Linked DNA regions of Kineococcus sp. NBC_00420. The protein of the gene in region 1 interacts with the protein of each later gene in a pairwise test. Links are inferred from orthologs where the notes say so. Each region holds a gene or a part of one and is shown on either strand. Other genes may lie near its edges.

Evidence for each region. The genes of interacting proteins can lie anywhere in the genome.
Region 2: the proteins of pcrA (region 1) and lpdA interact in binary tests that used the Escherichia coli proteins (3 or more experiments, as listed by UniProt). The link is inferred for Kineococcus sp. NBC_00420 from one-to-one orthologs.

The regions. Positions count from the first base shown.
Region 1 is NZ_CP107930.1:3,785,852-3,790,201, reverse strand. The notes cover bases 523-3,572. They hold pcrA (DNA helicase PcrA), read right to left. Parts: upstream 3,194-3,572; coding sequence 851-3,193; downstream 523-850. Other genes in these bases: OG218_RS18710 (TetR/AcrR family transcriptional regulator), read left to right, coding at 3,299-3,572; OG218_RS18720 (alpha/beta fold hydrolase), read left to right, coding at 523-879. In the rest of the region: OG218_RS18725 (hypothetical protein), read left to right, coding at 1-80; more of OG218_RS18720, read left to right, coding at 136-522; more of OG218_RS18710, read left to right, coding at 3,573-3,880; OG218_RS18705 (MMPL family transporter), read left to right, coding at 3,882-4,350. UniProt on the Escherichia coli protein: A helicase with DNA-dependent ATPase activity. Unwinds DNA duplexes with 3'-5' polarity. Translocates on single-stranded DNA with 3'-5' polarity. Initiates unwinding more efficiently from a nicked substrate than double-stranded DNA.
Region 2 is NZ_CP107930.1:4,777,215-4,780,254, forward strand. The notes cover bases 1-2,952. They hold lpdA (dihydrolipoyl dehydrogenase), read right to left. Parts: upstream 2,191-2,952; coding sequence 811-2,190; downstream 1-810. Other genes in these bases: sucB (2-oxoglutarate dehydrogenase, E2 component, dihydrolipoamide succinyltransferase), read right to left, coding at 1-746; OG218_RS23385 (hypothetical protein), read right to left, coding at 2,394-2,783. UniProt on the Escherichia coli protein: Lipoamide dehydrogenase is a component of the glycine cleavage system as well as of the alpha-ketoacid dehydrogenase complexes.

The sequences.
Region 1 (4,350 bases):
AGCCGTCGTCGCTGGGGCACCTGCGTCGCCGGGTGAACCAGCTGATCAACGCGAACCTGCGGTACACGTTCGGGCAGTAGCCCGCAGCGCCGCTCCGACGCGCCGGTCACCCGTTCCGCCCCGAGGATGGGCGCTGTGAGCACCACTGTCGTCTGTCTGCACGCCCTCGGGTCGAGCCGCCTCGCCTTCGACGCGCTGGCCGCGGAACTCGGTCCGGAGTTCGAGCTCCGCGCGCTCGACCTGCCGGGTTTCGGCGACGCACCGGTGGAACTCGGGACCTCGGTACGGGCGATGGCCGACCACGTCGTGCAGCGGCTCTCGGCGGTGGACGACGACTGGATCCTGCTGGGGCACAGCATGGGCGGGAAGATCGCATCCGTCGTCGCGGCGCGGGCGCTCGCCGGGGAACTCCCACCCCCTTCGGGGGTGCTCCTGCTCGCCGGCTCCCCGCCGGTCCCCGAGCCGATGGCGGAGGAACGCCGGGCGCTCATGCTGTCCTGGGTGCAGGACGGCCCGCTGGACGCCGCCGCCGCCAGTGAGTTCGTCGCGACGAACGTGGGCGGACCCCTGGAACTCGCGGCCGCGGAACGCGCCGTCACCGACCTGCTCCGCTCCTCCCCGCTGGCCTGGCGGAACTGGCTGGAGTTCGGGTCGCGGGAGGACTGGTCCGAGCGGGTCGGGGTCCTCGACCTGCCCGCGGTCCTCGTGGCGGGCGGTGCGGACGGTGACCTGGGCGAGAACGCCCAGCGGGAGCTGAACGGGGTGGCCTACCCCCGGGCGACGTTCGTGACGTTGCCCGGGGCGGGTCACCTGCTGCCGCTGGAACGTCCCCGCGAGGTGGCGTCCGTGGTCAGAGCTTCTCGACCGGCGCGTACCTGAGCAGCAGCCGTTTCGTCCCCTCGGACCGGAAGTCGATGTGCGCGATGGTCTTGTCGCCCTCGCCCTCCATGCGCACGACGGTGCCGAGGCCGAAGGAGTCGTGCGTCACCCGGTCGCCGGGGTTCAGGGTGATGACCGGCCGGTTGCCGGCGGAACGCACCCCCGGGCGTTGGGAGATCCGCGACGCGGCGCTCGGGGAGGCGACGTTCTGGAACGCCGACTGCGCACGCTTCCACTCGACCAGCGTCGCGGGGACCTCGTCGAGGAACCGTGACGGCGGGTACTGCTGCGGTGCGCCCCAGGCGCTCCGGACGGCCGAGCGGGACAGGTAGAGCCGTTCGCGCGCCCGGGTCAGGCCGACGTAGGCGAGGCGACGTTCCTCGGCCAGCTGGTCGGGGTCCCCGAGGGAGCGCATGTGCGGGAAGGTCCCGTCCTCCATGCCGGTGAGGAACACGACGGGGAACTCCAGCCCCTTCGCCGTGTGCAGCGTCATGAGCGTCACGACACCGTCGTCCTCGGCACCGGCAGGGATCTGGTCGGCGTCGGCCACGAGGGAGACGCGTTCCAGGAAGTCCGAGAGGGTCCCCTCGGGGTTGTCCTCGGAGAACTCCTCGGCCACCGCGACGAGTTCGGAGAGGTTCTCCACCCGGGACTCGTCCTGCGGGTCCGAGCTCGCCCGGAGTTCGGCGAGGTAACCGCTCTGCTCCAGGATCGCCTCGAGCACCACGGAGGGGGCGGCCCCCGACTCCGCCAGCGTGCGCAGGTCGTGGATCAGCTGGGCGAAACCCTGGATCGCGTTCAGGGAGCGCGACACCAGACCGATCGCCTCGTCGGCGCGGTCCAGCGCGGCGTTGAAGCCGATCCGCTCGCGTTCGGCCAGCACCACGATCGCGGCCTCGGCCCGTTCGCCGATCCCGCGCTTGGGGGTGTTGAGGACGCGGCGCATGTTCACCGTGTCGTCGGGGTTGTCGAGGACGCGCAGGTAGGCGACGGCGTCCTTGACCTCCCTGCGCTCGTAGAAGCGCGTCCCGCCGACCACCTTGTAGGGCAGCCCGGTGCGGATGAAGACCTCCTCCAGCGAACGCGACTGCGCGTTCGTCCGGTAGAAGACGGCGACGTCCTTGTACTTCAGCGATCCCGCGTCGTGGAGGCGGTCGACCTCCTCGGCGACGAAGGCGGCTTCGTCGTGCTCGTCGTCGGCGACGTACCCGACGATCTGCTCCCCCGCGCCCGAGGCCGTCCAGAGGTTCTTCGGCCGGCGGTCGTCGTTGAGCTTGATGACCTCGTTGGCCGCGGTCAGGATGTTCTGCGTCGAGCGGTAGTTCTGCTCCAGCAGCACCGTCGTCGCGTCCGGGTAGTCCTGCTCGAACTCGACGATGTTGCGGATCGTCGCGCCGCGGAAGGCGTAGATCGACTGGTCCGCGTCACCGACGACGGTCAGCTCCCCGCGCGGGACGGGGCCCTCACCGGTGCCGACGAGTTCCTTCACCAGCATGTACTGCGCGTGGTTGGTGTCCTGGTACTCGTCGACCAGCACGTGGCGGAAGCGTCGGCGGTAGTGCTCCGCGACGTCCGGGAAGGCCTGCAGGAGGTGCACCGTGGACATGATCAGGTCGTCGAAGTCCATGGCGTTGGCCTGGCGCAGCCGCTGCTGGTACATCCGGTAGGCCTTCGCGAGGACGCGTTCGGTCTCGTTGCCGCTCTCGGAGTTCGCCCGGTCGAAGAAGGTCTCCTCGTCGACGAGCTCGTTCTTGAGGTTCGACACCATCGTCGACATCGCCCGCGGCGCGTGCTTCTTCGGGTCCAGCTGCAGCTCGCGGCCGACCATCGCCATGAGCCGCTGGGAGTCGGCGGAGTCGTAGATCGAGAACGACGTCCGCATCCCCAGGTGCTGGGCCTCGCGGCGCAGGATGCGCACGCAGGCGGAGTGGAAGGTCGAGACCCACATGCTGCGGGACCCCATCCCCACGTTCACACCGACCTGGTCGCCCACCAGGGCGGCCACGCGTTCGCGCATCTCGGCGGCGGCCTTGTTGGTGAAGGTGATCGCGAGGACCTGCCCGGCGGTGGCACGGCCCTCGGCGAGCAGGTAGGCGATGCGGTGGGTCAGGACCCGCGTCTTGCCCGAGCCGGCGCCCGCGACGATCAGCAGCGGAGACCCCGCGTGCACGACGGCCTGGTGCTGCTGCGGGTTCAGCCCCTCGAGCAGGGCAGCCGGGTCCGCCCCCCGGCGCGGGGTCGGCGCGGTCCTGCCGCCGTTCGGGTCGCCGCTCGAGGAGGGGCCCAGCGGGAGGTCGTCGAAGAGAGTGCTCATCGTGGGTCAAGGGTAGGCCTCACCTCCGACACGACCCACCGCCCGCGATGGACCGAACCGGTCCTTGTGCGACCGACTCGGTCCACACCGGTCTACAGTGGTCGGGTGCCCCGGTTGACGAAGGAACAGATCGACGAGGAGATCCTCGAGGCGGCGGCGGCGCTGTTCGCCCGCCACGGGATCGAGCAGACCTCGGTGCAGCGGGTGGCCGACGCGGTCGGCTACTCCAAGACCGGTCTGCTGCACCGCTTCCCGAGCAAGGAGGCGCTGGAGGAGGCGACCGTGGCGCACACGGTCGGGCACTTCGAGCGCATCGCCACCCAGGTGACGGACCTCCCGACCGGTCCCGGGCGCGACCGGACCGTGGTCGAAGCCCTCGTCGCCCTCGCCGAGCGACGTCCCGGGCTCGTCTCCTTCATGCTGACGACGATCAGCCAGGGGGCGCTGTCCTCCGACCGGTTGGACCACCTCGGCGAGGTGCTGTTCCGCTCCTTCGGCACGGAGATCGTCAAGAGCGAGCAACCGCCCAGCGCCGCCGTCCTGGACCGCGGCGTGCGGATCACCACCGCCGTCAGCGGGCTCGCCGTCACCTCGCTCGCCTTCCGCGACCTCGACGCCGCGACCGTCCGCCCCCACCTGATCACCGCTGCGCTCGCCGCGCTCGGGCACACCGCCGAGGAGAACTGAGATGGCGACCTTCCTGCACCGCCTCGGAGCCGGCGCGTTCCGCCGCCGCGGCCTCGTCGTGGCCGTCTGGGTCCTGCTCCTCGCCCTGACCGGGGTCGGCGCCGCCACCCTGTCGGGGAAGACGGTGAACTCCTTCGAGATCCCCGGCCAGGAGTCGACGACCGCGCTGCGCCTCATCGGGGAGGAGTTCGGCGACACCGCGAACGGCGGATCGGCCCAGGTCGTCTTCGAGGTGCCCGAGGGTCAGCAGATCACCTCGGCGGAGAACTCGGCGAAGGTCCTCGCCGCCATCCAGGAGCTCAACGGCCTCGACGGGGTCGCGGGCGCGAGCAACCCGCTCGACGCCGCGAACCCCGTCGTCTCCCCCGACCTGCGCGCCGCCTACAGCACGGTCAGCTACCCGGTGCAGGCGTCGGAGGTCACCGCGTCCGAACGCGAGGAACTGCTCGCCGCCGTCGCGCACGCCCGGG
Region 2 (3,040 bases), 990 kb from region 1 along the record:
TGCGACTGCGCGGTCTCGCGCTCCGCGACCTCGTCGGCCAGGGACTCCTCCCGCGGCGACTCCTGCGGCGCGGGGGTCTCCTCCTGCGGGGCCGGGGACTGCGCGGAGGCGTCGCCGATGCGGGCGAGGTCGGCGCCGACGTCGGCCGTCTCGTCCTCGCCGACGAGGATCTCCAGCAGGGTGCCGGCGATCGGGGAGGGGATCTCGGTGTCGACCTTGTCGGTCGAGACCTCGAGGAGCGGTTCGTCGACCTCGACGCTGTCCCCGACGGCCTTGAGCCAGCGGGTGACGGTGCCCTCGGTGACGGACTCACCGAGCGCGGGCATCTTGACGGGCTCGCCACCACCGGAGCCGGCGGAGGGCGCAGCAGCCGGGGCCGGGGCGGACGGGGCCGCGGGTTCGGGCTCCGGTGCGGGTTCGGGCTCCGGTGCGGGTTCGGGCTCCGGCGCGGGTTCCGTGCTCGACTCCTCCTGCGGCGCCGGCGCGGACTCCCCACCGCCCTGCTCGCTCGCCTCACCGATGCGGGCCAGGTCGGCGCCGACGTCGGCCGTCTCGTCCTCGGGCACGAGGATCTCCAGCAGGACACCGGCGATCGGCGAGGGGATCTCGGTGTCGACCTTGTCGGTGGACACCTCCAGCAGCGGTTCGTCCACCTCGACGGTGTCACCGACCGACTTCAGCCACCGCGTGACGGTGCCCTCGGTCACGCTCTCACCGAGAGCGGGCATCTGCACCGAGTTCGACATGTCTTCGGTTCTCCTCACGGACGTTCTCCGGCGCCCGGAGGACGCCGCGGGTTTCAGTTTCGGGTCAGGAGTGGGAGTGCAGCGGTTTCCCGGCCAGCGCCAGGAACGCCTCTCCGACGGCCTCGTTCTGGGTGGGGTGGGTGTGCACGAGGGCGGCGACGTCCTCGGGGTAGGCCTCCCAGTTCACGATGAGCTGCGCCTCGCCGACCTGCTCGCTCATGCGGGAGCCGACCATGTGGACGCCCACGACGGGGCCGTCCTTCTGCCGGACCAGCTTGACGAAACCGGTTGTGCCGAGGATCTGGCTCTTGCCGTTGCCCCCGAGGTTGTACTCGAGGACGTCGACGTCACCGAACTTCTCCCGGGCCTTGGCCTCGGTGAGGCCGACGGAGGCGACCTCGGGCTCGCAGTAGGTCACCTTCGGGATGCCGAGCTCGTCGACAGGTTTCGGGTCGAGACCGGCGATCTCCTCGGCGACGAAGATGCCCTGGGCGAACCCGCGGTGGGCCAGCTGCAGGCCGGGGACGATGTCGCCGACGGCGTAGACGCCGGCGACGTTGGTCGCGAGGCGCTCGTCGGTGAGGACGAACCCGCGGTCCATCGTGATGCCCTGTTCCTCGTAGCCGAGGCCGGCGGTGTTCGGACCACGACCGACGGCGACGAGCATGAGGTCGGCGTCGAAGGTCTTGCCGTCCTCGAGGGTGACGACGACACCGGAGTCGGTCTGCTCGACCCCCTTGAAGCGGACGCCGAGGGAGAACGTGATGCCGCGCTTGCGGAACGCGCGCTCGAGGGCCTTGCTGGCCGCCTCGTCCTCGAGGGGGACCAGGTGCGGGAGGGCCTCGACGATCGTCACGTCGGCACCGAAGGAACGCCACACGCTCGCGAACTCGACGCCGATGACCCCGCCGCCGAGGACGATGACCTTCTCGGGCACCGAGTCCAGGCCGAGGGCCGTCTCGCTGGTCATGATCCGGCCACCGATCTCGAGGCCGGGCAGGCTGCGGGAGTAGGAACCCGAGGCCAGGACGACGGACCGGCCCGTGTAGCGCTGACCGTCGACCTCGACGGTGTTCTTCGCGACGAGCTTGCCGGTCCCGGAGATCAGGTCGATCTTGCGGGACTTCACGAGCCCCTGCAGACCCTTGTAGAGGCGCGCGATGACGCCGTCCTTGTACTTGTTGACGCCCGCCATGTCGATGGACTCGAAGGAGGCGCGGACCCCGAAGGTCTCCGACTCCCTGGTCGTGTCGGCGACCTCGGCGGCGTGCAGGAGGGCCTTGGTCGGGATGCACCCGCGGTGCAGGCAGGTCCCTCCGAGGAGGTCCTTCTCCACCAGGGCCACCTTCAGGCCCAGCTCGGCGGAACGCAGTGCGGCGGCATAGCCCCCACTACCTCCCCCGAGGATGACGACGTCGTACTGCTGCTCGGCGGCACCTGCCACGAAATGCTCCTGAGGTCGGCTGTGCTGGCGACTGCTCCGTCGCGATCCTCTCACCACGTCCCGCACGCAGCGCGAGGGGGTGTGTGAGCGAGCGGTGACGCTGGGGGGCAGGGCTGGACGCACGACAGCGCCCGGTCCCGGGGGAGCAGGCGCTGTGTGCGGGGGGTTCGGTTCGTCTGGACCGGCAGGTCTGGAGGAGCGGTTCAGCGCTCCTTCTCGGAGGTGACCGATTCCTTGCGGTCCACCGCGGACTCCTTGCGCAGGGTCGCGGATTCCTTGCGGGCGACCGTGGACTCCTTGCGCTGCGTGCTGGATTCCTTGCGGGCGACCGTGGATTCCTTGCGCTGGGTCGCGGACTCCTTGCGGTCGACCGTGGACTCCTTGCGCTGCGTCGCCGATTCCTTGCGCTCGACCGTCGAGGTCGCCTTCAACCCGGGGGCCACCTTGGCGGTCGTGAGGGTCGCGGACGGGGCAGCCGACGCGACGGCCGCCGAGGCCAGACCGCCACCGGCCAGGACGGCGGTGGCCGCGAGACCGGCGGCGAGACGCGCGAGGCGGCGGGAGGAGCGGGACGGGATGGCGGTGCTGGACATGGTGCCTCCGTGACGAGAGCCCCGGTGCACACCGGGGAGCTGTGCGATGTACCGAACCGGTCGGCGTGGTGACGCCCCCGAACTAGGTCGTCACCGAGAGCATATAGCTAGTTGCAGAGAGTGCACGAGTTGTCTCGGAAATGATCACTCGATCAGCAGGCCGGGGCTTCTTCGATCATGGAAACCGTCGGTGAACAGCCTCTGATGCAGAGGTTCCCGTTCCCAGAACGTTTCACCACGGGAATCGGACCGAGAAG